Regions from separate parts of the Mesorhizobium sp. 113-3-9 genome, predicted to be linked through region 3. Evidence: riboswitches for the same ligand, from Rfam matches in the RefSeq annotation. Region 3 holds a riboswitch; each other region holds the start of a gene.
The links. Region 3 has a riboswitch for cobalamin ahead of MesoLj_RS26210 (DUF1636 family protein). Riboswitches for the same ligand answer to the same signal wherever they lie in the genome.

Region 1 (10,307 bases), 1.5 Mb from region 3:
CCTGGTCGGTCGCAACGTGCTGATCGCCATGGGGCCGCCCTTCCTCGATCTCAGATTCAACTTCATGGGCGGTGGCGATTCCGACTTCCTCAGCCGATCGGCGCAAAGGAGCTTCGTGCTCGGCTGGTGCTCCGAGGCCAAAGTGCACGAAACCGTTCCGGCGCGGCGTATCGAAGCCGACTGGATCCGGGCTCGCAGCCTGCGCAACGGCGTGATCTCGACATTGGTCGAGAAGAAGAAGCGCGCCGGCACGCCGCTGGCCGGCGCCAAGGTATTCGCGAGGAGCCTGGCGCTGCTTGCCGCTTCGCCGTTTCGCGGCCTGATCCGACTGGTGCGGACCGGATCGCCGGCGATCGCCATCTACCCCATCCATGTGGCGCTCGGCCGCGTGCTGGCCGAATTTGGATATGCCAATGAGCAGTATCGCCAGCCCGAGAAAAACTGAGCGCGCCCCGCTCAGCGCCGCGTTCACGCGCGCCGGCGTGGCGACCGCGATCGCCGCACTCCTGTTCACCGTCATCATGGTGTCCTTCCGCCCGTTCCAGCCGGCCGGCGCCGAACTCACCGGCGAGGGCGGCGACATCGTCAACCAGCTCGGCTTTGGTTCGCTCGGCGCCATTTCGATCTTCTCATTGATGGCCTTCGCCGATCCCCGCATCGTGCGCTCGCTGCTCAGCCCGTCCTGGATACTGATGCTGGGTTTCTTCTTCCTGTCGGTGGTGCTGGCGACCGACCCGCCCTCGGCCATGCGCGCGGCTTCCTTCACCATGATCGGCATCCTGACCATGGCAACGATCCTGGCGCTGCCGCGTGATGCCGAGTCCTTCTCGAAAGTCATCATCTTCACCGCCGTCGTGGTCATCGGCCTTTCCTATCTCGGCCTGATCGTCTTTCCGCACGAAGCGCTGCACACGGCCGACTCCCAGGAACCGGAACATGCCGGCCTGTGGCGCGGCGTTTTCACCCACAAGAACATCGCCGGCCCGATCATGGCCTGCTTCAGTTTCGCCGGCCTTTACCTCTACCGGCGCGGGCAGCGCTGGTGGGGCGCGGGCATCTTCTGCGCGGCGATGATCTTCATGCTGCACACCGGCTCCAAGACCACCGCCGGCCTGGTGCCGTTCTCGATCCTGATCGTGGTGCTGCCGAGCCTGATGGGCATGCGGCTCGGTACCCCGATCCTGTTTGCGCTGGCGATCATCGCGACGGCGGTCGGCACGCTGGGCATTGTCTTCCTGCCGCCGGTGAAACATCTGGCGGCGATCTATTTCCCCGACATGACCTATACGGGCCGCACAACCCTGTGGGAGTTCGCCGGCTCGATGCTGGCGAAGAAGCCCTGGACCGGTTACGGCTATGAGAGCTTCTGGGGCACGCCGCTGCTGCTCAACCAGGATCAGCCCTTCGATCGTCCCTGGGACATCAGAACCATCGTGCACGGCCATGACGGCTATCTCGACATCGCCGTGCTGATGGGCGTTCCGGCGCTTTGCGTGGCGGTCTACACTTTTCTCATCGCGCCGCTGCGCGACTACATGCGCATTCCGCTGCGCAAGGAAAACATCTATCTCGGCGACTTCTTCATGATGGTGGTGCTGTTCACCGCGCTGAACGCCTTCCTCGAAAGCTTCTTTTTCCATCGCGGCGATCCGGTCTGGCTGTTCTTCGTGCTTGGCGTGCTTGGCCTGAGACAAGTGTCGCTGCGTCCGATCGCGGTGCGCAACCCTTCCCACCCGGCCTGACAGGGCTTTCCGGACGCGGCGCGAACGTTTATGTGAGGCCTTTCCTCGGAGGGCTTTCAGATGACGATCAGGCTTGTTCTCGCCGGCTGCGGCAATATGGGTTACGCCATGCTCGCGGGCTGGCTGAAATCCGGCAAGCTTGCGCCGTCAGCGGTTTTCGTCGTCGAGCCCAACGCCGATCTTCGCCAGCGCGCCGCCGCACTCGGTTGCGGCACGGCTGGAGATGCCGGCGCTCTTCCAGCCGACGCAGTGCCTGATCTGGTCGTCATCGCGGTGAAGCCGCAAGTGATCCGCGACGTCACCGCCGACTACAAGCGCCTTGGCGACGGGCGCACCACGTTCGTCAGCATCGCCGCCGGCACACCAGTGGCGACCTTCGAAGAAATCCTGGGAAACCGCGCGCCGATCGTGCGCTGCATGCCCAACACGCCTGCTTCGATCGGCAAGGGCATGATGGTGGTGTTCTCCAATCAACTGGTTTCCGACGACACCAAGCGTTTCGTCGCCGACCTGCTGTCGGCCAGCGGCGAAGTGGCTGATATCGACGACGAGGGCCTGATGGATGCCGTGACCGCCGTGTCGGGATCGGGGCCGGCCTATATCTTCCACTTCATCGAAGCGCTGACCGTGGCCGCGGAGAAGGCGGGCCTGCCGCCGGCAACCGCCAAGCTGCTCGCGATGCAGACGGTCTATGGCGCCGCCTCACTCGCCGCCGAAAGCCAGGAGGAACCGGGCGTGCTGCGCCAGCAGGTGACCAGCCCGAACGGCACGACAGCAGCCGCCCTTGGCGTGCTGATGGGCGAGGACCGGCTGACCAATCTGCTCACCGAAGCGGTTGAGGCGGCGCGGCTGCGGTCGATCGAACTGGGGAAATAAGCTCAGGTCGCCCCGTACAGCATCTCGTCCTGCAGCCGGCGCAAGGCGAACAGCCTCGTCGTGAGGTCTGGCGCGGCGTTGTCGGCGGTCAGCAGTTCGCCTTTCCTGACCGGCTTCAGCACCTTGCCACCCTCGAGCAGGCCGACCGGCAGGGCGCGCTGCGCGCGAGCATCCTCGACCGTCATCGTCCAGGAGCGATAGCAGGTCTCGCCGATCGCATCGAAAATCTCGCCGGCGGCCAAGTCCCGCTTGGCGACGGCGCAGACTTCGGCGACGGGCCTTGGCAACGGCACCATGTCGGGCTTGCCGAAAAGCATGATGCGGGCGGCGGTCAGCGGCACTTCCAGCGATGTCAAATGATAGGGCCGGAACAGGCTGTAATAGGGACCGTGGCCGATATGCAAATCGTCCATGCGCTCGATGATGCGCGGATGCGTCGCCTCGACGATGACGAAGACGCCGGGCGCGACGCCCTTGCCGATGGTGTAGTCGACGACGCCCTTTTTCGTGAGCAGCCCGCCATCCTCGCGCGGGATAAGCACCCTGACGAGGTCGTCACGGTCGGCCTTCGGGCCATGCATGCCGGGCACGTCGGGCACCAGGCCGGTGGCGTTGGCGATGGCGCACATCTCGACCATGGTCTTGGAACCGTCGACGAACTCGACCAGCATGCGCGGGTTCATGTTGCGGCGGATCGCTTCCTCGCGATAATCGTCGGGCACGGCGTCACGATTGAGCGGGTTGTTCTTGCCCTTGCCGGCCGAGACGATGGTCAGGCCGAGCGCGGAAGCAAACTCGATCAGCTCCATGCAACTCGACGGCTCGTCGCCGGCGCCGACCGAATAGACCACGCCAAGCCGGTCGGCCTGCTGCTTCAGATAACAGCCGATGGTGACGTCGGCCTCGACATTCATCATCACCAGATGCTTGCCATGCTCCATCGCCATCAGGTCGAAATCGGCGGCGACGCCCGGCTTGCCGGTGGCATCGATGACGACGTCGATAAGCGGATTGGTGACCAGCATCTCGTTGGAGGTGATGGCGATCCTGCCGCTCTCGATGGCACCGGTGACTTTCGACGCGGTGTCGGCTTCGACCGCCATCGCTTCATCGCCATAGGCGATGCGAATGGCTTCGCGCGCGGTGTGGGGCCGCCGCGTGGAGACGGCGCAGACCGAAATGCCCGGCATCAGCATGGCTTGCGTGACCAGATCTGTGCCCATTTCGCCCGAACCGATGACGCCGATGCGCACCGGGCGGCCCTCATCGGCACGATGGGCGAGATCGCGGGCAAGGCCGGTCAAGGCGACATTGGTCATGCAGGATGTCCACAGCTTCTTGATTTGCGGCCGGATTAGCAGGGACCGGTCGCGTGTGCCAATGAAACCGCTCGCAAGCCGCGATTCCGAGCCCAAAATGCCCGAAAAAGGCACCTTCCCCGGACCGATTGGCCCAAAGGGTTGCCAATTGACATTGTTGTGAACAGTCTAAATAAAACATTCGTTTGCTGACAAAGGCAAATGTTCATCGAGCCGATAGGTCGACGGGCATTCGCCGCGGGCAATCTGGGGAGTGCCTTTGCGCCAGACTGGCGGCAAAGGCGTGGATGAGATCAAGGAGCATTGCGAGGCGTAGGCTCGCGCTCCAGGGGAGGAAGAATGGATACAGTTCTCGCTGGCCTGAAGGGGGCCATCGACACGCTCGGTGCGACAATCCTGCTGCCGATCGTCATTTTCATCATAGCCGTGGTCTTGGGTGCCAAGGTCAGCAAGGCCTTCCGTGCCGCCGTCACCATCGGCGTCGCCTTCATCGGTATCAACCTTGTGCTTGGGCTGATGTTCACGTCGATCGGCGACGTCGCCAAGGCCATCGTCACCAACACCGGCATCCATCGCGACATCATCGATGTCGGCTGGCCCTCGGCGGCGGCGATCGCCTTCGGCTCATCGGTCGGCCTGTGGGTCATTCCGGTCGGCATCCTGGTCAATATCGTGCTGTTGCTGACGCGCATGACGCGCACGCTCAATGTCGACGTCTGGAATTTCTGGCACTTCGCCTTTGTCGGCTCGCTCGTCGTCGCCGCCACCAACAATCTGGCCTACGGCATTGCGATCGCAGCCCTGGTCGCGGCCCTGTCGCTGCTGTTCGCCGACTGGTCGGCGCGCGCGGTGCAGCAATTCTACGGCGTGCCCGGCATTTCGGTGCCGCATCTCGCCTCGGCGCAGATCCTGCCGATCGCCATCATCCTGAACTGGATCATGGACCGCATTCCCGGCATCAACCGCATCAACATCAACACCGAGACCATCGAGCGCCGCTTCGGCGTGTTCGGCGAACCGGTTGTGCTCGGCCTGATCATCGGCCTCGTGCTCGGCGCCATCGCCTTCTATAACGCGGGCGATCTCGGCACGGTGCTGGCCAAAGTGCTGGGCACCGGCATGACACTGGCGGCCGTAATGCTGCTCCTGCCGCGCATGGTGAAGATCCTGATGGAAGGCCTGCTTCCGGTGTCCGACGCGGCGCAGGAGTTCGTGCGCAAGCGCACTGGCGACCGCGAGCTGCTCGTCGGCCTCGACTCGGCCATCCTGATCGGACATCCGGCCGCGATCTCGTCGTCGCTGATCCTGGTGCCGATCGCGATCATCCTGTCGGTGATCCTGCCGGGCAACCGCGTCATCCTGTTCGCCGACCTCGCGGTCATCCCGTTCATCGTCGCCATGACCGCGCCTCTGGTCAAAGGCAATGTGTTCCGCATGGTGGTGATCGGCACGGTGACGCTGGCCATCGGCTTCTACGTCGCCAACGCGCTGGCGCCGCTGTTCACCAGCGCGGCCGTCGCATCGGGCTTCAAACTGCCGGCGGATGCGCTGCAGATCACCTCGGTGGTCGACGGCTTCCTCTGGGTTCCCTATGTGATCATCGAAGCGATCCAGGGACTTGGGCTGCTCGGCATCATCCTGATCGCAGTCGTCATCGCCGCGCTGTTCATCCTCTACCGCCGCAACCCGCTCGGCTGGGAACGAGCAGCGGGCGCCGAGGACGAGCGGGCCGAAGGCACCGCCTAAGCGCCATCGCGCCTTGAATTTGAAACGGTCGTGCGCCCTCCTCGGGCGCACGACTTTTATAGACGGAGCAGAACATGTCCGACAGCCTCATGCAGCTTCTGGATCCCGAAGCGGTCGTGCTCGGATCGGATGCCTCGACCAACGAGGAGATCATCCGCGTCCTGGCCGGCCGGCTCGAGAGCCTTGGCTATGTCAAAAGCTCCTATGCCGACGCGGTCGTGCGCCGCGAAATGACCATCCCGACGGGACTGCCGCTGGAACGCGCCGACAATGTCGCGGTGCCGCATACCGATCCCGAGCATGTGCTGAAGCCCGGCATCGCGATGGGCACGCTGAGAAAGCCGGTGATGTTCGCCAACATGGAAGATCCCGACGAGAAGCTGCCGGTCGGCTTCGTCTTCCTGCTTGCCATCAATGACAAGGACAAGCAGATTGAAGCGCTGCAGTCCGTCATGGCCACCATCCAGAATCCAGAGGCATTGGACGGCTTGAGGTCCGCCAGGACGCTTGACGACGTACGTGCCGTGCTCGGCTGATAACCCAAGGAGAAGCAAGAGATGTCCAGACAGAAAACTATTCTCTTTGCCTGCGGCACGGGCATCGCGACATCGACGGCGGTCAATGTCGCCGTCACCGAGGCCATGAAGCAGCGCGGCCTGACCTTCAACGCGCAACAGGCAAAAGCCACCGAAGTGCCGGGGCTGGCCGACAGCGTCGACTTCATTGTCGCCACCACCCCGATCTCGGCTTCGGTGACCAAGCCGGTTATCAAGGGCCTCGCCTTCCTCACCGGCATCGGCAAGGACAAGGTGCTCGACGAGATCGAGGCGCAGCTGCGCAAGTAGATCACCGACGACGCGGCTCCGGCGACGGTGCTCGGCTTCAGGCCACCCTGACGTAGCTCGTCATGCCCGATTTCTGGTGCTCGATGATGTGGCAGTGCAGCAGCCAGTCGCCCGGATTGTCGGCGACAAAGCCGAGTTGAACCTTCTCGTTGGGCTGGATGAGATAGGTGTCGGAAATCAGCGGCTGCACTTGGCGTGTCGAGGACGACAGCACCTTGAAGCTCATGCCATGCAGGTGCATCGGATGCGACTGCGGCGTCAGGTTCTCCATGTCGATGACATAGCTCTTGCCGAGCTTCAGCTCGGCCAGCGGCGCGGTCGGATCGGATGTATCGCCTGGCCACGGCACCTTGTTGATGGCCCAGAAGGAGTAGCCGAGCGAACCGCAGATGCCGTCGCTCGGGACGTTTTCCGCCGTGGCGCTGAGTGCCAACGAAATATGCTGGGCGGCGGTGAGATCGACTTCCGCCACCGGATTTGCTTCCAGCGGTGGAAGATCGCGAACATCCCGCTTGAGCGAACTACCCGTCGCGTGCAGGCTAGCCAGGATTTTTGGCTTGGTGCCCCTGACGTCTCGCAGGCTGACGACCGCGCCCTCCTCGTCCGGCATGCGGATGGCGAGTTCCATGCGCTGGCCCGGCCCCAGCAGCAAGGCATCGGGCGAAAAACGCTGCGGCACCGGATTGCCGTCCAGCGCCATCACGATCGCCTCGGCGCCGTCGACCCGAAAGGCGTAGATGCGGGTAACGTCTGATATCGCAACCCGCAGGCGCACCAGCCCGCCGGCCGGCGCGTCATATTGCGGCTGGTCGAGCCAGTTGGCGGTGCGCACCGTGCCGTAGGTGCCGGTCCTGGCGGCATCGCGCGGCCGGAACTGATCGATGAACTGGCCGTCGTCGCCAAGACGCCAGTCGCGCAGATTGAGGACGAACTCGGCGTCGAATTTCGGATCATTCGGATTCTCGACCACGATCACGCCGGTCAGGCCGTGGCCCATCTGCTCCAGCGTGTTGCAATGCGGGTGATACCAGAATGTGCCGGCGTCGGGCGGGGCGAAGGCGTAGTCGAAATGATCGCCGGTGTAGACATAGGGCTGCACCAGGAAAGGCACGCCATCCATCTTGTTGGGCAGACGAATGCCATGCCAATGGATGGTCGTCGGATCGTCGATGGCGTTGACCAGGCGCGCGGCGAACGGTTCGCCTTTCTTCATCCTCAGCACCGGCGGCATTCCGGCGCTGCCATAGGTCAGCACATTGTTGGTCGGGCCGACGTCCATCAGGCTGGCCTGGATTTTCGCCGTCTGCAGCACCACCGGTTCAGGACTGGCGGCGGCCCAGCTGCCGAGCCTGCCAATGGCCGAGAGCCCGACCCCGCCGGCGCCAGCAACGGCTGCCATTTTCAAGAGCCCGCGGCGTGTCAATCCGGTCATTCAGCGCTCCAACTGCAAAGCGTGGGATTTATCGTCGCCTTGGATCACAGGCCAGCCACCAGTGCAAATGCCGATATTGGCACACCGCATCTCGCCATTACCATGGCGATGTTGGTGGCATTCGCCAGCGATCATAGCGTCACAAACACGTAAAGATATAAACATCTCTTTATATCTTTCTTGACATGAAGCCTGTGTTGGTGGAACATGGTGGCGTCGTGGTTCTCCGGTCCTGATCGAGGTCGGAGCTAAGAGGGAATCCGGTGAGCATGGCCCGTGCCATGGCGATGCCGGAGCTGCCCCCGCAACTGTGAGCGGCGAGCCGCTGTCCAGGATGTCACTAGGCAAATGCCTGGGAAGACGGACAGAAGCGACGACCCGTGAGCCAGGAGACCTGCCCCGACGAACTGAAACGTCCACGGGCGGGGTGTCCCGGTGGTAGCCTGCAGGCCGCGGCCTTCGCTGCTGGTTCTGCATGCATCCGCTTGACCCATGCCCCCAACCTTATGGGGTATGCAATGTCTACTTTCTCAGTCCCGACCGCCACGCTCGGTGTTCCACGCATCGGCCGGCATCGCGAGCTCAAGGCCGCGTTGGAAAGCTACTGGTCGGGCAAGAGCTCGGCCGAAGACCTGCTCCAAACCGCCAAGCGCTTGCGCGAGGCCAACTGGATCGAACAGCGCGATCGTGGCATCACGAAAATCCCCTCGAACGATTTCTCGCTCTACGATCATGTGCTCGACACGGCCATCATGGTCGGCGCGATTCCGAAAGCCTATGGCTGGAACGGAGGCGAGGTTCCGCTCGACGTCTATTTCGCAATGGCGCGCGGCGATCAGGGCAACGACCATGAAGCTTGCGCCCATGGCGGTCACGCCCACGGCGTTGCCGCGCTTGAGATGACGAAGTGGTTCGACACGAACTACCACTACATGGTTCCCGAACTATCCGCCGACCAGACGTTCGAACTCCGTTCGACCAAGCCGCTCAGCGAGTTTCGCGAGGCCGCAGCCCTCGGCATCCGTACGCGCCCGGTGATCCTCGGCCCGGTCACCTTTCTCAAGCTGGCCAAAGCGCGCGGCAGCACTTTCGACCCGATAGCGTTGCTGCCAAGGCTGCTCCCGGTTTACGCCGAGCTTCTCAAGCAATTGTCGCAGGCCGGTGCCCGCTGGGTGCAGATCGACGAGCCCTGCCTCGTGCTCGACCTCGATGCTGCCGAACGCATCGGTCTCGAACTGGCATATCAGACGTTCGCGGCGGCGGCTCCCGATCTCGACATCATGCTGGCAACCTATTTCGGCGCGTTGGGCGACAATCAGGAAACGGCGCTGGCCTTGCCTGTCGCCGGCCTGCACATCGACCTTGTGCGGGCGCCGGAGCAGTTGGAACCCGTTGCCCGCCTGTCGCGAAAGGACCAGGTCCTTTCGCTCGGATTGATCGACGGCCGCAACGTCTGGCGGGCCGACCTGCCCGCCATTCTCGACCGCATCCGCCCGGTCGTTGCCGGCTGGCCGCTCGACCGCATCGAGATCGCGCCCTCCTGTTCGCTTCTGCATGTCCCGATCGATCTGGAGCTGGAGACCACGCTCGATGCGGACCTCAAATCCTGGCTGTCTTTCTCGGTCCAGAAGATGGACGAGCTGACGCTGCTCGCGGAGGCGCTTGTCGAAGGCAAGAGCGCGGTTGCGAAGGAGTTGCAGGCATCGGCCGAGGCCGTCCAGTCCCGCGCCACATCGCTCAAGGTGCATGATCCGCTGGTGGAAGGCCGGCTGCTGGCTGTCACGGAGCCGATGCGGCGCCGGCAGGGCGCGTTCGCCGAGCGGCGCGAGTTGCAGGCACGAAAACTTGGCCTGCCGAACTTTCCGACGACCACGATCGGCTCGTTTCCGCAGACCCCGCAAGTGCGCAAGGCGCGCTCCGCTCATGCCAAGGGCGAGTTGAGCTATATCGATTACGAGGCCTTCCTGAAGAAGGAAACCGAGACGGCGATCCGCTGGCAGGAAGAGATCGGCCTCGACGTGCTGGTTCACGGCGAGTTCGAGCGCAACGACATGGTGCAGTATTTCGGCGAACAACTCGCCGGCTTTGCCTTCACCAAACATGCCTGGGTGCAGAGCTATGGCTCGCGCTATGTCCGGCCGCCGATCATCTTCGGCGACGTGTCGCGGCCACGTCCGATGACGGTCTCGTGGTGGCACTATGCGCAGTCACTTACGGACAGGCCGGTCAAGGGCATGCTCACCGGGCCGGTGACGATCCTCAACTGGTCCTTCGTGCGCGACGACATCCCACGCAGCGTGGCCTGCCGCCAGATCGCGCTCGCCATCCGCGACGAAGTGGTGGACCT
Region 2 (10,307 bases), 1.5 Mb from region 3:
CTCGTCCGGACGGCCGGCGGCGCGGCCGAAAATGACCGGCGTGGTGCCGGGCAGGATCGCGGTCAGGCATTCGAAGGCGCGGCCAAGCTGCCAGGGGCGCGCCTTGCTGATGGGGTTGTAGAGCGCGATGACGAAACCCGCGCCGGCGGCAGCAAGCAGGCGCAGTTCGATCAGGTCCCACGGCTTCAGATTGTCGGACAGCGAGATGGCGCAGAAATCATGGCCGAGCGGTGCGCCGATGCGGGCGGCGACCGCCAGCATGGCGGTGACGCCGGGCACCACGGCAACGTCGACAGCCCGCCATTCAGCCGGGCCGGCCTCGATCGCCTCGCAAACCGCGGCCGCCATGGCAAAGACGCCGGGATCGCCGCCGGAAACCACGGCGACGTCGTGGCCTTCGGCGGCCTTGATCAAGGCGTCCTTGGAGCGGGCGAGTTCCTCGCGGTTGTCGGAGGCGACACGGATCTGATCCGGGCGCAGGTCCAGCCGGTCGAGATAAGGTTTGTAGCCGTAAAAGAACTTCGCTTCAGCCACGGCCCGGCTTGCTTGCGGCGTGACCTGATCGGCATTGCCGGGCCCGAGGCCGATGACGGTGAGGCGGCCGCTCATGCCTGTGCTCCCAATGCACCCGGCCGGCCGGACCAGCCGGCGACCAGCACGATGGCGAAATAGGGGGCCTTGTCGTCCTGCTTGTCGGCGAGCTTCATCGAAACGCTGCCGGCCATGGTGCCGCGCTCGACATAGACGGCGCGCGTCAGCTTGCCGGTGGCTTCGAGCGCCCGCCTGATCTTGGGCAGGTTGCGGCCGACCTTCATGATGACGGCGGCATCGGTATCGGCCAGCCGGCGCGTCAGTTCGAACTCGCTCATCGTGCCGGGCAAAACCGTCAGCACGTCATCGCCTTGGACGATCGGCACACCGGTCTGCGACCAGCAGCCGGACATTGCGGTGACGCCTGGAATGACCTCGGTCGGGAAGCGATGGGCGAGGCGGACATGCAGATGCATGTAGGAGCCGTAGAACAGCGGGTCGCCCTCGGATAACACGGCAACCATCCTGCCGGCTTCGAGGTGTTCTGCGACCTTTTCGGCGGACTCCTCGTAGAAACCGGTGATCTGCGAGCGGTAATCGTCGTGATCCTTGTCGATCTCGGTGGTCACGGGATAGAGCAACGGCAGTTCCAGCATGTCCGGCCGGAAGCGCGCCTCGACAATGGCGCGCGCATTGCTGTTGTTGCCGCGCTTGGCGAAATAGGCGACGACATCGGCCTCGGCCAGGGCGCGCGCGGCCTTCAACGTCAACAGTTCTGGATCGCCGGGACCGGTGCCGACGCCGACAAGTCGGCCTTTGGGGAGCGCGTTCACAGGCCGGGCCTCGCCAATGAATTGAGCGCGGCGGCGGTCATGGCGCTGCCGCCAAGCCGGCCGCGCACGATGGCATAGGGCACGCCATAAGAATTCTCGGCCAACGCATCCTTGGATTCGGCGGCCCCGACGAAGCCGACCGGCATGCCGATGATAGCCGCCGGCTTCGGCGCGCCGTCGCGCAATTTTTCCAGGAGATAGAACAGTGCGGTAGGCGCATTGCCGATGGCGACCACCGAACCGGCCATGCGCTCGCCCCACAGGTCGATCGCGGCGGCCGAGCGGGTGTTGCCGATCTCTTTGGCGATGTCGTGCGTGCGCGGATCGCGCAGCGTGCAGATCACCTCGTTGCCGGCCGGCAGCCGGGCGCGGGTGACGCCATGCGAGACCATTTCGGCATCGCAGAAGATCGGCGCGCCGGCGGCAAGCGCCTTGCGCGCGGAGGTGACGAAGTCAGGCGAGAAAACGAAATGGCTTGATGCTTCGACCTGGCCGCAGGCATGGATCATGCGGATGGCGACATCGGCCTCGGCGTCCGAGAAGCGCGAGAGGTTGGCCTCGGCGCGAATGATGGCGAAGGAGCGCTCGTAGATCGCCGTGCCGTCGTGGATGTAGTCGTAGGCGGCCATGCTCATTTCCGTTTTTTAGTTTGGGCCTGTCGGTAAGTCTCGGCGATTGCCGCCGGCCCGAGCCTTGTCAGGCAAGCAGCGGCGGTCTCGCCCTGAAATCGTGCGCTGCGGATCATCGCCGCGACGCGACTGAAGCCGCGCGCGGCGTCATAGCCCGGCCTGTAGCCGGCAGGAAGAGCCTTTGCCGTCGCGTTCACGACAAGTCCGGCTCCATTTTCGCCGCCGACGATTGTGAGCGCCGCCGGGCCGGGATGCGCACAGCCCTTGGCGCAGCCGGAAATGTGCAGGGTGAAGTCGAGAATGTCTGCGTTTTCGGTTGCGATCGTCTCGGCGATGTCACGCGTTGCGATGCGGCCGGAGGCGCAGGCCGGCGTGCCGGGGCAGGCGGCGATTCGGGTGCGCGGATCGGTGGGGGAGGTGACGAAGCCGAGGGCGGTGGCTGTTTGCTGGAGGCTTGTGCAATCGGCGTCTGGCTGGCCAACGAAGAGCAGGGCGCGGCCCGGTGCGAGACGGATTTCGGTGGTGCCGACAGCGCTTTTCGCGAGGGCGATGATTTTGTCAGCAGGCATGCTGCCGTAGGGAAGAGCGATGCCGAGGGCGAAAGTGTCACCGGCCAAAGGGAAAAGGCCGATAGGTTTGCGCGAGGCGCCCCCCTCTGTCCTGCCGGACATCTCCCCCACAGGTGGGGAGATTGAGCTGCCATCTCCGCTTTCGCCAATCTCAAAGGCCGCGGGAGTGGTGCCGACGACCGAACTGCCAATCTCTCCCCTTGTGGGGGAGATGTCCGGCAGGACAGAGGGGGGCGCCTCGCACAAACCTGTCCAGCATGACCAGCCTGCGAGAGACACCAACTGCCGCTCCGACAAATCCCTCGCATGTGCCTCACGGCCCTTTTCGGCGACCATCCTGAGTGCCGCGACGGCTATGTCTCTCGCGGCATCCGCGTCGACCTTTGCCAATGCTTTCGCGTTTAGGCCGTCGCCGGCAACCGATACACTCCAAACGATGTCGTTGTCGGCTCGCACCGCCTTCAGCCTGATATCCGCCGTCACCGCGTCCATCGTCAATTGCCCGCCGCCATCGACAACAACCGAAACCTTCGGCCCCAGCCTTGGCGCCAGCCCGGCCTCTTCAATCGCCATCCTGATCCGCTCTGCCAGCGGTCGCGGATCGGCGATCTCCTTCGGATCGATACCCGCCAGCGGTCCTGTTTCCACCGGCACGCCGGTCCGCACCGCAATGCCCAGCGCATCGACCTCCGCCGCCAGCAGCGCGGCGCTCTCCGCTGTCAGCCCACGTATCTGCAGGCTGCCGCGCGCTGTCACTTCCATGATGCCGTTGCCATGCCGCAGGGCGGATTCGGCCAGCCCGATCAAAAGCTTCGGCGTCAGTGCTCCGGCAACCGGGTTGAGCCGCACCAGGAGGCCATCGCCGGTCTGCATCGGTGCCGACAGGGCCGGACAGGCGCCCCGGCGCGAGAAGGCGTTCATGCCGCCACTCCCAGCGCCTCGGCCTCCGCAATCAGGGCAACAAGATCGTCGTCGATGGAATTGCGCAGGGGATGCCAGAGGCCGCGCCGGCGCGCCGAGAGAAAACGCTCGGCGATGATTTTCGCGGCGGCCGGGTTTTCGCGCAGGATGAAGGCGCGAACTTCCTCGTCGCCGACATAGGCGTCGTGTACGGCCCCGATCAGCGCGCCCGAAATGGCATGGGTGGTCTCGGCGAAGCCGACCAGCCGGTCGACTGTCTCGGCGAATTCGGAGGCGCCGCGCGGGCCGTGCCGCATCTGTCCGGCAATGAAACGCGCGTTGACGGCGCGGGCGCGTACCACGCGCGAGACGGCCTCGCCGACCGAACGCGGCTTCGGCTTTTGCGGGTCCGTCGTGTCGAGGACGATGACGTCGGCATTCCGGCCAAGTGCTGCAAGTGCTGCCGAAAAGCCGCCGATGAAGGCGACGTCGGCGGAGCCTTCGAGAATGTCGCGGCCGGGGTCGTCGCCGGTGTGGACCAGAAGATCGGCTTCGGCGATGCGGGTTTCGAACGCGCCGGGCGCCGAGATGCCTTCGCCGCCGGCACCGCCATAGGCATGCGAGGTGGCGTCGAGATAGGCGCGGCCGATTTCTTCGCGCGCCGCCCAGTCGCCGCTCGAGAGGAGATTCTCGACGCCGGCGCCATAAGTGCCGGGCGAGGTACCGAAGATGCGCGGGCTGATCTTGCCGTCGGCTCGGGTCCGGGCCGCGAGCGGGTTTTCCGAATCCTCTTCGTCGCGCGCGGCGACGGCATTGGCGGCGGCGTCGATCAGCGCGATCTGGGTCGGGAACATGTCGCGGAACAGGCCCGATATGCGCCAGGTGACATCGACGCGCGGGCGGCCGAGCGTTGCCGGCGGCAGCACTTCGATGCCGGTGATGCGGCCGGTGGCGGCATCCCATTGCGGCCGGCAGCCCATCAGCGCCAGGCCTTGCGCGATTTCCTCGCCGCCGGTGCGCAGCGAGGCCGAGCCCCAGAGGTCTATCACCAGAGAGCGCGGCCAGTCGCCATGTGACTGGAGGTAGCCGCGCACGACCTCTTCCGCCGCCGCCTTGCCCAGATCATAAGCGGTCGGTGTCGGCATGGTACGTGGATCCGACGTGAACAGGTTGCGGCCGGTGGGCAGCACGTCGGAACGTCCGCGCGCCGGCGCGCCGGCCGGCCCGGCCTTGACGTGGCGGCCATCGAGCGCGGCGAGCAGCGCCGACCTTTCAGCCTCGGCACTTTGGCGGCGCATGGCGTCGGACTCATCGTCGGGCGCGCGGCCGTAGATATGCAACCCGTCCTTGATGGCGAAGTCCTTGAGGTCGCAGAGCCAGGCGTCGATGCGGCGTAGCGCCTCGTCGGGCGCGTCGGTCCTGGCGACACCGGCTTCCGAGGCAAGGCCGGTTTTTTGCGCCGTCTCGACGATCAGTTTTGCCAGGCGGTCGCGGCGGCGACGGTCGAGGCCGTCCGCCTGGGCATATTCGTCAACTAGGCGTTCGAGTTTGTGCTGGTCTTCGTCCAGTCCCGCGCCGGCCAGCGGCGGCGGCAGATGGCCAAGCGTGACGGCGGCGACGCGCCGCTTGGCCTGCGCCGCTTCGCCTGGGTTGGAGACGATGAAGGGATAGATGACGGGCAAGGGACCGGTGACGATCTCGGGAAAGCAGCTTTGCGAGAGTGCAACCGTCTTGCCCGGCAACCATTCCAGCGTGCCGTGCGCGCCGACATGGATGAGCGCATGGATGCCGAGGGATTTGCGCAGCCACAGGCCAAACGCGATCAGGGCGTGGCGCGGAGGCAAGGTTGGATCGTGGTAGTCGGCGCGGCGGTCGGCGGAGCGGCCACGGTCGGGGGCGAGGGCTACGGTGATGTTGCCGAAGGTCGCGGCGCGGAAGGGGAAGTGTTTTCTGCTTGATAGTGAAGGTTGGCGCGAGGCGCCCCCCTCTGTCCTGCCGGACATCTCCCCCACGAGGGGGGAGATTGAGCTGTCATCCGCGCTTTCGCCAATCTCGAACGTTGCAGGAAGGGTGCCAGCGACGAAACTGCCAATCTCCCCCCCTGTGGGGGAGATGTCCGGCAGGACAGAGGGGGGCGCCTCGCGCAAAGCTATCTCTTTGGCCTTCCCCCACGCCGCCTCAACGGCAGTCATAGCCTCAACCGGCAATTCCTTCGAGAAGGTAAGGTACTCCTCCAGCCCCAGCCCGTCGGCACTCCGCTCCAGCAAATCCAGTAACCCACGCGGCGTTTGCGGAATCCCCTCAACCGCATAACCCTGCTCCTTCAGGTCATGCAGCATTGCCAGCACGCTGGACGGTACATCGAGGCCGACGGCATAGCCGGTTCGGCCCGGTGCGCTTGGATAGTCCGGAATCAGGATGACAAGCTTGCGCTCGGCGCGTGGTGCCCCCTGCAGCTTGATGAAGGCCGCCACGCGATCCGCCACCTGAACTACGCGATCCGGCTCCGGCCGGTTGGCGAAGGCGCGATGGCCAAGTGCCGGATCGACATCGCTTTCGCCCTTGAAGGAAATGGCGCCGGCGAGGATGCGGCCGTCCAGTTCTGGCAGCACGACATGCATGGCGAGGTCGGCGGGCGCCAGGCCGCGCTGGTTGTTTTCCCAGACGTCGCGGCGTGTGGTGGCGACGATGACCTGGAAGACGGGCACGCCGGCACGGTCGAACAGGGTTTCGACGCCGGGTTCGGCACCGGAGGCGAAGGCGGTCGCGGTGATGATGGCGGCGGGTTTCAGCGCGGCGAACGCGGTTTCCACAAAGGCGAGTGACGCCGGCTCTTTCAGGCTGGAGACGAAGATGGGGACTGGGAGCATGCCGCGTTGGCGCAGTGCTTCAAAAAGGGCATCAATCGGCGCGACATCGGCGGCGAGCAGCATCGAGCGGTAGAAGAGGATTGGGATGGTGGGGGCGCTGAGGTTCCCAGCGTCGAGTTCCGTCGCCCCCCTCTCTGTCCTGCCGGACATCTCCCCCTCAAGGGGGGAGATTGCTCTGTCGTTGACGGCCTCGCCAATCACAGACGTTGCAGATGGCTCTTTTTTCGTCGGGGAAGAAAAAGCGCCGAGGCCGGCGACGGCTGATCTCCCCCCTTGAGGGGGAGATGTCCGGCAGGACAGAGGGGGGGGCGAAGGATCGTCGACCTCCAAAAGGTCTAGCTTCTCTACAACCCCCACTCCAGGCTGATAGTACCCGGCCTTTGGCACCGCCATCGGCTCAACAACGGCCGCGTCCTGTCCGGCCAAACCCGCAAGGCGCTGTACCAGCGCGCTCATATTGGCCGGGCCGCCTTCGCGGAAATAGCCGAGCAGCGCGTCCAATTCCTGGCGCGGCAGCGTCGAGGCTTCGATCAGCCTGAGATCCTCGTCGTGGCTTTCACCGGGAAGCAGCGCCAGTTTTATGCCGCGCTCGCGGGCGATCGAGGCCAGCTGGTCGCAGCCATAGCGCCACCAGTCGTAGCCGCCGAGGATGCGGACCAGGACGATTTTGGCGTGGCGGGCGACGCTGTCGATCCAGAGGTCGACGGACATGGGATGGCGTAGGTCGCGCAGCGCCGCCAGCCGCATCGAGGGCAGGCGGCCGGCATCCGCCTTCCACGCGGCCGCCAGTCCGGCGAGATCGCTGTCGGTGAAGGACAGGGCCACGATATCCGCCGGCGTCTGCCGCAGATCGACCGGCTCGGCGAGATCGTCGAGCGAGGCGGAGGTCGTGGTGAGGATATGCATCGCGGCCCGTGTCTGAAATCAGCCGGCGAGTATACGCTCGATTGCCGGGCGGTTCAGCCCCTTGAGGCCGATGACGACCAGGCGCGAGCGGCGATCATCCTCGGCGGTCCAGGCGCGGTCATAGTAGTGATTGACGCGCGGTCCGACGGCCTGCAGCAGGAGCCGCATCGGCTTGCCGCCGACCTCGACGAAGCCTTTCACGCGCAGCACGTTTTCTTGTTCGGCGGCGGTGGCAACGCGCTTTGCCAGCTCGTCCGGATTGGCGATCGAGGGGATGTCGACGATGAAGGTGTCGAAGTCGTCATGCTCATGGTCGAACGCGCCGTCATGATGGGATTTGCGGTTCTCGATATCGTCCTCGACGGCGAGACCGAGGCCGAGCAGCACCGAGGGATCGACCTTGCCATGCGAGGTCGGCACGATCTTCACGGCGCGGGCGGAATGTTCGTTGACGATGGCATTGGCGCGGGCCGAGCCGGCGGCGTCCATCAGGTCGCTCTTCGAGAGGATGATCAGGTCCGCGCAGGCGATCTGGTCCTCGAACACTTCCTCGACCGGGTCGTCATGGTCGAGGCTCTCATCCCCGGCGCGCTGCGCCTGCAGGGCGTCCATGTCGTTGGCGACGCGGCCTTCTGCCAATGCCGGACCGTCGACCACGGCGATCACGCCATCGACGGTGACGCGGCTCTTCACGCTCGGCCATTGGAACGCCTGGACCAGCGGCTTGGGCAGAGCGAGGCCCGAGGTTTCGATCAGGATGTGGTCGACCTTCGGCGTCAACGACAGGATCTGGTCGAGCGCCGGCACGAAATCGTCGGCCACGGTGCAGCAGATGCAGCCATTGGCGAGTTCAACGATGTTCTCCTCCGGGCAGGTGTCGATGCCGCAACCCTTCAAAATCTCGCCGTCAATGCCGATGTCGCCGAACTCGTTGACGATGATGGCAATACGCTTGCCGCCGGCGTTTTCCAGGAGATGGCGGACCAGCGTCGTCTTGCCGGCGCCGAGGAAGCCGGTGACGACGGTGCAGGGGACGCGGGATACGGAAGCGCTCATGATCAGTCCTTCAGCATGTCGAGGGGAGGGATGCGGGCAACAAGGCCGCGCTTGAGGGAATCGGGGCGGCCGCGCCACGGGATGAGGCCGTCGGTCGAGGTGGCGAAGAGTTTGGCGCCGGTGACGAGGTCGGCGCCGCTGGCCGCGGTCAGGTCGCCGAACACATAGCTCCAGCAGCCATCGCGCAGGATCGCAGCGCTCAGCCGGCGCTTGCAGTTGCCGAGACATTCCACCGTGCGGACGCGGATGTTGTCATCGGCTGCGGCGCGGCGCGTGTCCTCCGCCAACAGTTCGCCGGCGCGGGGATGGGCGTCGGAACCGGTCTCGTCGCGACAGGAGGCGCAGACGATGACCGTGACGCCGGCCAAGGCTTCGCTGTCGGCGGACGAATTGTCCGCTGTGCCAGCCGAAAAACTGCCGTTCTGGTCCAAAAAGCCGGGCTCCTTGCCCGGAAACCCGCCGGGCGATCGGATTCTCTTGTCGCAGACGGCAGGTCTCCTGGCTCGCGGGTCATCGCCTTGGGTGCCGCCTTCCCGGGAATTCCCAGTGGCTTTCGGCCTTGGCTCTTCGCTTACAGTTGCGGGGACAGCCGCGGATTTGAGATTTTTCACCTCGCACCGCATTCCCTCTTAGCCCCTGCCGTTGCGGGCAGGGGACCGTCTGGACCGGATTTAGGCTTTTGCAGGCAGCGGTGTCAACGCGGGCTTACGACACGGCGATGTCGGCCAGCGCCGGACCCAGATCGCCTGCCGGAGTCACGTCCATGCGTTCAAGGCCAAGCCAGCCCTGCATCTGCTTCAATTCCTCGAAGAGCTGCGCGGCGGTTTCAGGCGGCGCGCCGGGCTCGGGGTAGGCGGCATGGACGCGCAGGACGCTGGCCGGCCGGTCCGCCTTGAGGTCGACACGCGCGACGATCCGATCGCCGAGCAGGAAGGGGAGGACGTAATAGCCGTATTGGCGCTTTTCAGCCGGCGTGTAGATCTCGATGCGGTAGTGGAAATCGAACAGCCGCTCCGAGCGCGAGCGCTCGAAGACGACCGGATCGAAGGGCGCCAGCAAAGCACGCGCCTCGATTTTCCGGGGCAGGCGCGCGTCCTTGTGAAGGTAGGCCGGCTTGTCCCAGCCTTCGACGCGTACCGGCAGCAATTCGCCCGACTCGACCAGTTCCTCCAGCCGACCCTTCATGTCGGCCGGCGACAGCCGGAAATAGTCGCGCAGGTCTCCTGATGTCGCCACGCCATGGGCGCGGGCCGAGATGCGCAGCAATTCGCGGTGCGCGTCCTCGGCCGGGGGCACCGGCAGGTCGAGGATCGCCTGGGGCAGCACGCGCTCCGGCAGATCGTAGAAGCGCTCGAAGCCGCGGCGGTGCGCCGTGGTGATGCGCCCGGCCCAGAACAGCCATTCGAAGGCGTGCTTGGCATGGCTCCAGCCCCACCAGCCGCCCGAACCTTTCTGGCCTTCGAGCGCCGAAGCGGCGATCGGGCCGCGCTCGACGACCGCGCGGTAGATGTCTTCTATATAGGCGGCGTGTTCGCGGCCCCATTTGGCCAGTCCCAGATACATTTCATCGCCTTGCTCGGCTCGCTGCATGCGCCAGCGCATCAGCGGGTAGGTCTCGACCGGCAGGAACGAGGCCTCGTGCGCCCAGTATTCGAAGACAGTGCGCTTGCGCGTCACGGCGGCATTGTCGAGCAGCGTGAGCGGGTAGGGACCCAGGCGCGAATAGAGCGGCATATAATGAGCACGCACCACCGCACTGACGGAATCGATCTGCAGCAGGCCGGTGCGGGAGAGCACACGGGCGAAATGGCGGCGGTCAGGTGTGCCATTTGGGCGCGGATCGAGAAACCCTTGAGCGGCGAGTGCAATGCGGCGGGCGGCGGCAAGCGAGATTTTTTCCTTCATGCAGGGATCACTCTGAGGGGCTTCGGCTGTGGGTCGCGTCTTTGTCTGGGCAGGTTCTTGTCGCAAAACCGGGGTCCACTTTTGCGGAACCTGCGTGGTGATTCCAAC
Region 3 (10,307 bases):
CGCGTGGCCTCGGCATCGGCAGGCGGCTGGTCGAGGAATGCATCGGCTTTGCCCGTGCCAAGGGCTACAAGACGCTGACCTTGTGGACCAACGACATCCTGACCGCCGCCCGGCACATCTACCAGGCGGTCGGCTTCACACTGACCGAGGAAGAGCCTCACCACTCCTTCGGCAAGGATCTGGTTGGCCAGACCTGGGACTTGGAATTGTAGTGCCGGTCAATCCTTGATCGGCACCCAGATCTCTAGTCCGCCATTGCCGCTGCGCGGATCGAACTCCGGACCGTAGCGTTCGAATTCCGGCGCGTCCGCTATCTCGTGCCCGGAGGCCGGCAGCCATTTGTTCCAGATCGTGTTGACGGTGCGGCGGATGGTCGAGATGTGCTCGCGATGCGCAAACACCGCATATTTCTGGGCGGGTATGCGCACGCGGCTGAGTTCCCTTGGAAGGTCGGAAAAATCGGTGACCTCGACACCGGCGACGTAGTCGAAATTGCCGGCATCGTCGCCGTTGGCGCAGACGCCGTAGGCGACGTCGCCGGTCTCGCCTGGAATGTTGCCGATATAGGGACCAAAGCGTTGCCACTGCATCGGAATGGCGGCGCTGGTTTCACAGGTGTAGCGTTCGCCGAGCCCAGCGATCAGCAACGGCCGGCTGGTCTCGAAGCGCGATGGTTCGAGGGCCGAAAGAAAGGATTGGTCCATCAGGATCGGCTCCACGAGGTCGAGGGTCTTGGTCGAGCCTTGCGCGCGCACCATCTCGGGCGTGGTGCCGAACTGGTCGCGGAAGGCGCGGGTGAAAGCCTCATGCGAGCTGTAGCCGGCATCGAGCGCCACCGAGAGGATGTCGGGGGCTCCGCCGGCCAGCCTGCGCGCCGCCTCGGTCAGCCTGCGTGCGCGCATGTAGCCCATGACCGAGCGGCCGGTGGCAGCGCCGAAGGCGCGCGTCACATGAAAGCGCGACACGCCGCTGCTTTGGGCGACATCGTCGAGCGAGATCGCCTCCGGCAGATGGCTCTCGACAAACCACAGCGCTTTCTCGGTCGGGTTCATGGGTTCCTCGCATTGAGCGGATCATCTTGCCGCCTTCGCGCGCGGCAGTTTGATCGAAATTGCGCTTGCCGTGCAATCCGGACGGCAACGCTCCGCGGCCAGCCGCATCTCCAGGAGCGAGACTGGCTAGATGTCTTCTTTCGGGCAGAAAGCCTCACTTGACTTAGCCGAGCGGTACGATTTAAATCGTAATGTAATTACATTACGTCTGTAAGTTCAGCGCCGCCGCGGGATCGACAATGCACCGAGAAATCCGTTGCGAAGCAATTGGGGGAAAACTACGATCGAGTGGTGATGGTCCCCGAGTCGAAAGGCGAGGGGTGAAAAGGGAACACGGTGAGACCCAATAGGTCGAAGCCGTGGCTGCCCCCGCAACTGTAAGCGGTGAGCAAGATCCGAAATGCCACTGGCCGGCAAGGCTGGGAAGGCAGGATTGCGCAACGACCCGCGAGCCAGGAGACCTGCCATCACTGAGTTGACCGGACGGGGTGTGCCGGGAGGAAACGTGGACGTCGGTCTTGTCGGCCGTCTCGCCAACATCCTTCCGTCGCCAGTTTTGGAAAGTGACGGAAGTTGGACGGCGCTATCGATCACCGCATCATCGTGTGCACGCTTTGCCGTGACGTTCCGACCGGCATCAGGTCGGGCGAAAGCCTGTGCGCCGATTTGCGCTCCCGGCTCTCGGCCCATGATGAACCCGCCGTGGCGCATGGCTTCACGATCGAGGGCGTCGAATGCATGGCGGGCTGCGCACGGCCGCTGACGGTAGCCTTCCAGGCGCCGGGCAAGGCTACCTATCTCTTCGGCTCCGTCGATGCCGAGGCCGACGCCGGTGATCTCGTGCGATTTGCCAGGCTTTACGCCTCGCTCGCCGACGGCTGGTGCAATTCCGGCCAACGTCCGCCGCGACTAGCCGGCAAGACGCTGGCCCGCATCCCGGCGCCGGGCAAGCTGGCGGGTGATAGCCGATGACAATGCCACTCCTCGAAGCGCGCGACCTGGGTGCCGTGGCGAATGGCCGGAATCTGGTCCATGCGGTCAGCCTTTCTATCGCCACCGGCGATCGTCTCGCCATCATCGGCCCCAATGGCGCTGGCAAGACGACACTGCTGCACATGCTGTCGGGCATGCTCAGGCCAAGTTCGGGCGAGGTGAAGCTTGGCGGGCGACGCCTGGACAGGATCTCGACAGCCGAGCGGGCCTTGCACATGGCCGTCGTCGGCCAGACCGACCAGCCGGATCCGCGGCTGGCGGTGATCGACTATGTCGAACTTGGCCGTGTTCCGCATGCCGGCCTGAGGCGCAGGAGCGACGAGCGCGACATTGTCGTCGACGCCCTGCGCCGGACCGGCCTTTTGCCGTTGCTCGGCCGCACCATTGGCTCGCTGTCTGGCGGGGAGCGCCAACGCGCCCAGCTGGCGCGCGCCATCGCACAGCAACCGAAAGTGTTGTTCCTCGACGAGCCGACCAACCATCTCGACCCGCGTGCTCGCGGCGAGCTTCTCGAACTCGTCGCGGGCTTCGGCATGACGGTGATCGCGGTGCTGCATGACCTGGCCCTTGTGGCGCCTTTCGCAACCAGGGTCGCGGTGATGAACGAAGCCCGGCTGCACGCGCTGGCCGCACCGCGCGAAGCGCTGACGCAACAGCTGATCCGCGAGATTTTCGGCGTCGACGTGTTTCGCCTGCGTCACCCCACCGAGGACCGTGAACTGACTGTGTTCGATGTTCCGAACCGCGCCGTGCCGCCATCCTGATCGAACCATCCCTCATCAACACTGTTCAACCAAGGAGCAAAATCCGTGAAACGTCTCGCCTTGTCGCTCGTCTTTTCCTTGCTGGCCTCTACCGCCTTCGCTTTCCCCGTCACCGTCGACAGTTGCGGCAAGCCGCTGACCTTCGACGCGCCGCCCAAGCGCGCCGTCATCCATGACCTCAACATGGCCGAGATGGCCTTCGCGCTGAAGCTGCAGCCGTCGATCGTCGGCCTGACCGGCATCACCGGATGGTACAAGGTCGGCCCCGAATTCAAGGCCGAGCAGGGCTCCATCCCGGAACTCGCGCCCAAATACCCGACGCTCGAGAACCTGGTCGCCGTCGAGCCCGATTTCTTCTTCGCCGGCTGGTACTATGGCATGAAGCCGGGCGGCGACGTGACGCCCGACACGCTCGCCCCACATGGCATCAAGACACTGGTGCTGACCGAGAGCTGCGTCCATCTCGACAAGAACCGCCCGGCGGCTTCCATGGACCTGCTCTATGGCGATGTTGAAAAGCTGGGCAAGATCTTTGGCAAGGAGACCGAGGCGCAGAAGCTTGTCGCCGGCTGGAAGGCGCAACTCGCCGACATCACCGCGAAGGTCGGCGACGCCAAGGGAACCCGCGTGTTCCTCTATGATTCCGGCGAGGACAAGCCGTTCACCGCCGGAAAATTCGCCATCCCTAGCGCCATGATATCAGCCGCCGGCGGTGACAACATCATGGCCGACATGGACACCAGCTGGGGCAACACGGACTGGGAAACCGTGGCCTCGCGCAATCCGCAATTCCTCATCCTGCTCGACTACCAGGATGGCGGCGGCTACAGGAAACTGCTCGATTTCCTGAAGGCGCATCCGGCGATGAAGGAGACGGACGCGGTCAAGAACGAGCGTTTCGTGGCCCTTCGCTATGCCGAACTGACGCCTGGACCGGCAAACATCGAGGCGATCGCCAAGATCGCCAAGGCGATGCATCCGGAAGCGTTCTGATGCTTCTTGCCCCAGGGCAAAAATCCGGCGCGCTTTCGGGGCACAAGGCATTCGCGCTGGCCATGGTGGCGGGCACGGTGGCGGTCGTCGCCCTCGTGCTGCTGTCGATAGCCTATGGTTCGACGCTGATCCCGCTGACCGACGTCATCGCCTCGCTTGGCCATGCCGTCGGGATGCATGAACACCAGGTGTCGGGCCCGGTAGGCAAGATCGTCGTCGATCTCAGGCTGCCGCGCACGATCCTGGCGGTCTGTGTCGGTGCCGGCCTCGGTATAACAGGTGCTTTGCTGCAGACGGTGACCCGCAACGGTCTCGCCGATCCTTTCCTGTTCGGCCTGTCGTCGGGGGCCGCCGCCGGCGCTGTTTCCGTCATCACCGTCTTCGGCGACAGTTTTGGCATCTGGACCTTGCCGGTCGCCGCCTTCACCGGCGGCATACTGGCCGCCTGCATCGTCCTGCTGCTGGTCGCACGGGTCAGGGGGCAGGGGCCGGAGCGGCTGATCCTCGCCGGCCTTGCCGTCTCCTTCCTGTTCACCGCCTTGACCAACTATCTGGTCTTTGCCGGAGACCAGCGTGCGGCCCATTCGGTGCTGTTCTGGACGATGGGCGGGCTCGGACTGGCGCGCTGGGACAATGTCTGGCTGGGCGCCTTGGGAGCCGGCACGATCGCGGCCTACGGGCTGTGGAACCACCGCAGGCTGGACGCCTTCCTGGCCGGTGAAAGTGCTGCCGAAAGCCTTGGCGTGCCGGTGGCGCGCATGCGCAGGGCGACGTTTCTCGTTGCGGCCTTCTCGACGGCAATTCTCGTCTCGGTCGCCGGCGTCATCGGCTTTGTCGGATTGATGATCCCGCATCTGTCGCGGCCGCTGGCCGGTCCCTTGCATCTGCGCCTGATCGCAAGCTGTGCATTGTTCGGGGCTGTGCTCTTGCTGGCAAGCGATCTTCTCGCCCGGACGCTGCTGCCGCCGCAGGAACTGCCGATAGGCATCATAACCAGCTCGCTCGGTGCCTTCTTCGTCGTCACGCTGGTCGTCCGAAACCGCCTGTGAAAAGGCCGATTCCTGCCTGGCCGGCTGTCTCCAGCGGTTCACTGATTGCCAGCCGCGATCGCGTTGCAAGACCGCCATGCACATTTGCCGGCTTCGGCCGTCACGTGACATCTTGAATAGTAAGCACGCTTATTATATGTATCGCTCATGGTTTCTGATGGCATAGATAGACTGGGCTTTTTGATCCACGACGTGCAACGTCTGCTGCGCAAGCGCTTCGAGACGCGTGCCAGCGGGCTTGGCCTTTCGTCGGCGCAATGGCGCCTCATGGTGCGTGTCGCCAAGGAGGCAGGCGTTACCCAGGCGCGGCTCGCGGAACTGCTCGAAATCGAGCCGATCAGCGTCTCGCGCCTCGTCGACCGGATGGAGGAGGGCGGCTGGATCGAACGCCGCGCCGACGCCGCCGACCGTCGCGTGCGCATGATTTTCCCGACAGCCAAGGCGAGCGCCGCCTATGCCGAGGTCAAGAGCCTCGCCGGCGAAGTCTATGAGGAATCGCTTGTCGGCGTTTCGCCCGAGGACCGCCGCGTCCTGATCAGGGCGCTCGATGTAATCGTGCAGAATCTGACGGACGGCGAGGCTTCGTCGCTTGAAAAGGTAAAGAGTGCGGAAGGCGCAGCAGCATGAATGCGGTAGCCAAGGTCGACGAAAACGCCCCCAAGGTCGAGATGGAAGCACCGGCCCAGCCGGTTGCCGCCCCTGTCGCGGTCGCCCCGCCCGTAGTGCCGGTGCCGGCGGCGCCGAAGAAGAAGCGCCGCATGGGCCGCTTCTTTTTGATGTTCGCCTTGCCGGCCGCGCTGATCATCGGCGGCGGCTATGTCTGGGTGACCGGTGGGCGCTATCAGGAGACGGAGAACGCCAATCTGCAGCAGGCCAAGGTGTCGATCGCCTCGGACACGGCAGGCCGCATCGTCCAGGTCGCCATATCGGACCATCAGTTGGTCAAGCAGGGGGATCTCCTGTTCGCAATCGACCCCGAGCCTTACCGGATCGCGCTCGCCCAGGCCGACGCCGCGGTTGCCGCGGCACGCCTCAATGTCGAGCAACTGCGTGCCGCCTACAGCCAGTCGATGGCGCAGGAGAAGTCCGCCAGCAGCGAGGTCGACTACGCCCAGTCGCAATATGACCGCGCCGCCGATCTCGCGCAGAAGGGCATCAACGCCAAGTCGTCGCTGGATCAGGCCCGCAACGACCTCGACAAGGCAAAGCAGCAGGTCGCCGTCGCCCAGCAAGGCATCGTCAGCGCCAAGGCAGCACTTGGCGGCAACCCCGACATCGAAACCGACAAGCATCCAACCGTGATGTCGGCGCTCGCCGCGCGTGACAAGGCCGCCTACGACCTAGCGCAGACCACGGTCAAGGCGCCCGCCGATGGCGTCATCTCGCAAGCCTCGTCGTTCAAGGTCGGCCAGTTTGTCGGCTCCGGCACGCCGCTGTTTTCGCTGGTCGAGACCGGCGACACCTGGATCGATGCCAATTTCAAGGAAACCCAGCTCACCAACATGAAGCCGGGCCAGAAGGCCGAGATCGTGGTCGATACCTATCCGGGCAAGACCTTCGAGGCGACGGTCAAGGCGATCGGTGCGGGAACGGGTGCTGAATTCTCGCTGCTGCCCGCACAGAACGCCACCGGCAACTGGGTCAAGGTCACGCAGCGCATCCCGGTGCGCCTGGAGCTTACCGATCCCGACGCCAGGATGGCGCTGCGGACGGGCATGAGCGCCTCTGTCACCGTCGACACCGGCGTTGCCCGCGGTTTCCCCGCGATATTCGGTCACGCCAAGGCTGGCGAGGCCGCGCAATAAGTCAGCGGAAGCCCGCGCGGACCAGGCGGGTGGACGTGGATAAAAGGATTGGTCTGATGGGAGGAGTGGGAAGGATCAGCGCCTGGTTCGAGCCGCGTTGCGGCTTGGCCGAATCTGAAATCTTCGACACGGACCCGTCGGTCCTCATGTTTCCGGGCGGCAGGCATCCGCTCATCAGAGAGTCTCGGTCGATGTAACCCCCACATCGATAATCGCGTCCCACCGCGATGAGGCTCTCTCAACGGAAGGCTTTGCCGCCCGGAAACCCTATGTACACGTTTTTGTTACCGGCTGGAAGTTCCGCGGATGAGCACGCCCGAATCCTTCAAAGAAGTGCCGCATCGCGGCCTGATCACGGTCGCGCTCATGCTGGCGACCGTCATGCAGGCGCTCGACACCACGATTGCCAACGTCGCCCTGCCGACCATGACCGGCGATCTCGGCGCCTCTCCGGACAACATCAACTGGGTGCTGACTTCCTACATCGTGGCCGCCGCCATCATGACGCCGGTCACCGGCTGGCTCTCCGACCGCTTCGGCCGCAAGGAGCTGTTCCTGACGGCCGTGGTCGGCTTCACCATCTTCTCCATGCTGTGCGGCCTGGCATGGAGCCTCGAAACCATTGTGCTGTTCCGGCTGATGCAGGGCGTGTTCGGCGCCGCCATCGTGCCGCTGTCGCAGACCTTCCTGCTCGACATCAACCCCAAGGAGCGTCACGGCCAGGCCATGGCCATCTGGGGCGCCGGCATCATGCTGGGACCGATCCTGGGCCCGACGCTGGGCGGCTGGCTGACCGAGAATTTCAACTGGCGCTGGGTGTTCTTCATCAACCTGCCGGTCGGCATCGTCGCCTTCCTTGGCATGGCCGCCTATCTGCCGGCCGTTGCCCGGCGGGTGCGCAGCTTCGATTTCTTCGGCTTTGCCATGATATCGCTCGGCGTCGGCGCGCTGCAACTGATGCTCGATCGCGGCGGTGAGGTCGACTGGTTTTCCTCGGTCGAGATATGGATCGAACTCGGTTTGGCCATCACTGGCTTCTGGGTGTTCATCATCCACACCATGACGGCAGAACATCCCTTTATCGACCCCAAGATCTTCCTCGATCGCAATTTCGTGACCGGCCTGGCGTTCATCTTCGTCATGGGTGTGCTCATCCTGGCCTCGATGTCGCTGCTGCCGCCGATGCTCTCGACCATATTCGGCTATCCGACCATCACCATCGGCATCGTCATCGGTCCGCGCGGTGTCGGCACGATGATCTCGATGCTCGTCGTGGGGCGCATCATGGGAAAGATCGACGCCAGAATTCTCGTCGTCATCGGTTTTCTGCTGACCGCGCAGTCGCTCTACACCATGGCCAGTTTCACGCCACAGATGGACAACTGGCTGATCATCAGCTCCGGGGTGATCCAGGGCCTGGGCATGGGCATGGTGTTCGTACCGCTGTCGACGGTTACGTTCGCCACGCTCGACGTACGCTTCCGCACCGATGCGACCGCGTTGTTCAGCCTGGTGCGCAATCTTGGCTCGTCGATCGGCGTTTCGGTCGTGACGGTGCTGCTGGTGCGCAACACGCAGATCAACCACGCCGAGCTTTCTGCCTTCATCAACCCGTTCAATCCCAACCTCTGGGCAGTCTCGCCCGCGGCCGCCGGCGGCGACCCCACGGCGCTGTCGGAGGTCGATCGCATGGTCAATATCCAGGCGATGATGATCTCCTACGTGAACGACTTCAAAATACTGATGATGATGACGCTGCTCGCCATCCCGTTCGTCTTCCTGCTGCGCAAGCCGAAAGCGGGCCCGGCCGGCGGCGGCGCACCCGCCGCGCATATGGACTAGGCCCCGCGGCAGGCAATCTGTCTGCCGCCGATATGGACTAGGCCGCGGCAGGCATATGCCTGCCGCCGATATGGACTAGGATTGCCGCGTCGGTTGGTGCTAGCTCATTGCGGAAGCGGCCTGCATCGTTTGGCCGTTGACCCAGCGGGGCGCAGGAACGATGCGGCACCAGACATTTCCGGTATTCGATCTCGGGCGGTTCGAAAACGCCGGCGCCGAGGAGAAGCAGGCGCTCGGCGCCGAGGTCGACCGCATCTGCCGCGACACCGGGTTCCTGGCTGTGACCAACCACGGCATTCCACAGGCGGTGATCGATGCGGCATGGTCGAAGGCACGGGCCTTTTTCGATCTGGCGCCGGAGCAAAAGCAGCGCTCGAAGGCGCCCTACAAGGGCTATCCCTACGGCTATCTTGGCCCTGAACTCGAAGCATTGGCCAAATCCCGCAACGTCGACACGCCGCCCGACCTCAAGGAGAGTTTCAACGGCGGCCCCCTCGGCGTGCCGCAAGGCATGTCCGATCCCGAGGCGCTCGCCTTCTGCTATGCCGAGACGATCTGGCCCGGAGAACCGGAGGGGTTCGTCGACGCCTGGAAAGCCTACTATGCGGCGCTCGAGGATCTGGCGCTGCGCGTCATGCGTGTCTTCGCCACCGCGCTTGGTCTGCCCGAAAATCATTTCGACAGCTATCTCGATGCGCCGATCAGCGCGCTTCGGGCGCTCAACTATCCCGAACAGCATGTCGCGCCTAAACCCGGCCAGATCCGCGCCGGCGCCCACACTGACTATGGCAGCCTGACCATCCTCCTGCCGCAGGCCGGATCACGCGGCCTTCAGATCATCACGCCGGATGGAGAATGGACCGAGGTGCCGCCGATCCCGGGAGCCTTCGTTATCAATATCGGCGACCTGATGGCGCGCTGGACCAACGATCGTTGGGTCTCCACCGTGCATCGCGTGGTCAATCCGCCGGCGGATGAGGGTGGCAAGGACCGGCGCCAGTCCATGGCCTTCTTCCACCAGCCGAACTGGGACGCGGAGATCAAGGTGCTGCACGCCTGCCTCGCCGACGGCGAAGCGCCGAAATACGAGCCTGTGCGCTCCGGCCCCTATCTGATGGGAAAATTCAAGGCGACGACCAAGTAGGCCGGGCAGGGAAGTTCTATTTTCCGAGCACGAGAGCCCAGTAGCGCAGGCTGGAGTCGCGGCCGTCGCGCACATAGGCAAGGCCGAAGCGGGTGAAGCGCGGGTCGAGCATGTTACGGCGATGGCCGGGCGAATGCGCCCAGATGTCGAACAGCTTCTGCTGGTCGAAGCGGCCCTCGGCGATGTTTTCGGCGGCGGCACCGGCAATGCCATTGTCCTTGACGCGCGAGGCAAAGTCCTTGCCCCAGCCCGTGGTGTGGCTCATGCGCTCCCGCGATGCCATGTAGCCGGCCTGCTGAAGCGCCGCCTGTTCGAGCTGGGCGTCGGGAACGAGCGGCCCCAGCCCCGCCGAGGCGCGCAGGCTTGCCAGCGTGCCGGTCGCGGAAGAGGAAACCCCGGCGCCTTGCCCGGTCGGCAGCGAGACGGTGCCGCAGGCGGCGAGCCCGGCCAAGGCCGCGAGGCCGGCTGCCTTGAGCCATGTGCGCCTGTTCAGGCCTTTTTGACGGATTTCGACTTTTTCAGCTGTCATGCCCGTCTGACATAGTCGCGATCATGGCTTTTGCCGGGCAGGGCGGTGAAAATCGCTACCACAGGCCACGAGCCGACTCGAAAAGGAGATCCAAGACATGCTGCATCACATCTCCTTTGGCGTTTCCAACATCGAG

Region 1: linked by a shared signal. The riboswitch ahead of metE (5-methyltetrahydropteroyltriglutamate--homocysteine S-methyltransferase) and the one ahead of MesoLj_RS26210 (DUF1636 family protein) in region 3 are both predicted to bind cobalamin.
Region 2: linked by a shared signal. The riboswitch ahead of MesoLj_RS18800 (DUF1636 family protein) and the one ahead of MesoLj_RS26210 (DUF1636 family protein) in region 3 are both predicted to bind cobalamin.

Annotation. Positions count from the first base shown of each region.
Region 1 covers NZ_AP023246.1:6,814,682-6,824,988, forward strand. Annotated here, with positions in the region: gene MesoLj_RS32725 (glycosyltransferase family 2 protein) at 1-445, shown strand, start outside; gene MesoLj_RS32730 (O-antigen ligase family protein) at 414-1,742, shown strand; gene proC (pyrroline-5-carboxylate reductase) at 1,803-2,618, shown strand; gene MesoLj_RS32740 (NAD(P)H-dependent oxidoreductase) at 2,621-3,937, opposite strand; gene MesoLj_RS32745 (PTS galactitol transporter subunit IIC) at 4,277-5,683, shown strand; gene MesoLj_RS32750 (PTS sugar transporter subunit IIA) at 5,758-6,219, shown strand; gene MesoLj_RS32755 (PTS sugar transporter subunit IIB) at 6,241-6,528, shown strand; gene MesoLj_RS32760 (multicopper oxidase family protein) at 6,566-7,960, opposite strand; cobalamin riboswitch at 8,163-8,376, shown strand; gene metE (5-methyltetrahydropteroyltriglutamate--homocysteine S-methyltransferase) at 8,479-10,307, shown strand, end outside.
Region 2 covers NZ_AP023246.1:3,870,002-3,880,308, forward strand. Annotated here, with positions in the region: gene MesoLj_RS18770 (precorrin-3B C(17)-methyltransferase) at 1-609, opposite strand, end outside; gene MesoLj_RS18775 (precorrin-2 C(20)-methyltransferase) at 606-1,364, opposite strand; gene MesoLj_RS18780 (precorrin-8X methylmutase) at 1,361-1,993, opposite strand; gene cobG (precorrin-3B synthase) at 1,996-3,483, opposite strand; gene MesoLj_RS18790 (cobaltochelatase subunit CobN) at 3,480-7,238, opposite strand; gene cobW (cobalamin biosynthesis protein CobW) at 7,257-8,294, opposite strand; gene MesoLj_RS18800 (DUF1636 family protein) at 8,297-8,725, opposite strand; cobalamin riboswitch at 8,766-8,970, opposite strand; gene MesoLj_RS18805 (winged helix-turn-helix domain-containing protein) at 9,000-10,199, opposite strand.
Region 3 covers NZ_AP023246.1:5,336,622-5,346,928, reverse strand. Annotated here, with positions in the region: gene MesoLj_RS26220 (bifunctional helix-turn-helix transcriptional regulator/GNAT family N-acetyltransferase) at 1-212, shown strand, start outside; gene MesoLj_RS26215 (AraC family transcriptional regulator) at 219-1,052, opposite strand; cobalamin riboswitch at 1,331-1,535, shown strand; gene MesoLj_RS26210 (DUF1636 family protein) at 1,626-2,024, shown strand; gene MesoLj_RS26205 (ABC transporter ATP-binding protein) at 2,021-2,809, shown strand; gene MesoLj_RS26200 (ABC transporter substrate-binding protein) at 2,855-3,802, shown strand; gene MesoLj_RS26195 (FecCD family ABC transporter permease) at 3,802-4,851, shown strand; gene MesoLj_RS26190 (MarR family winged helix-turn-helix transcriptional regulator) at 4,999-5,478, shown strand; gene MesoLj_RS26185 (HlyD family secretion protein) at 5,475-6,656, shown strand; gene MesoLj_RS26180 (DHA2 family efflux MFS transporter permease subunit) at 6,963-8,498, shown strand; gene MesoLj_RS26175 (isopenicillin N synthase family dioxygenase) at 8,659-9,642, shown strand; gene MesoLj_RS26170 (CAP domain-containing protein) at 9,659-10,171, opposite strand; gene MesoLj_RS26165 (VOC family protein) at 10,269-10,307, shown strand, end outside.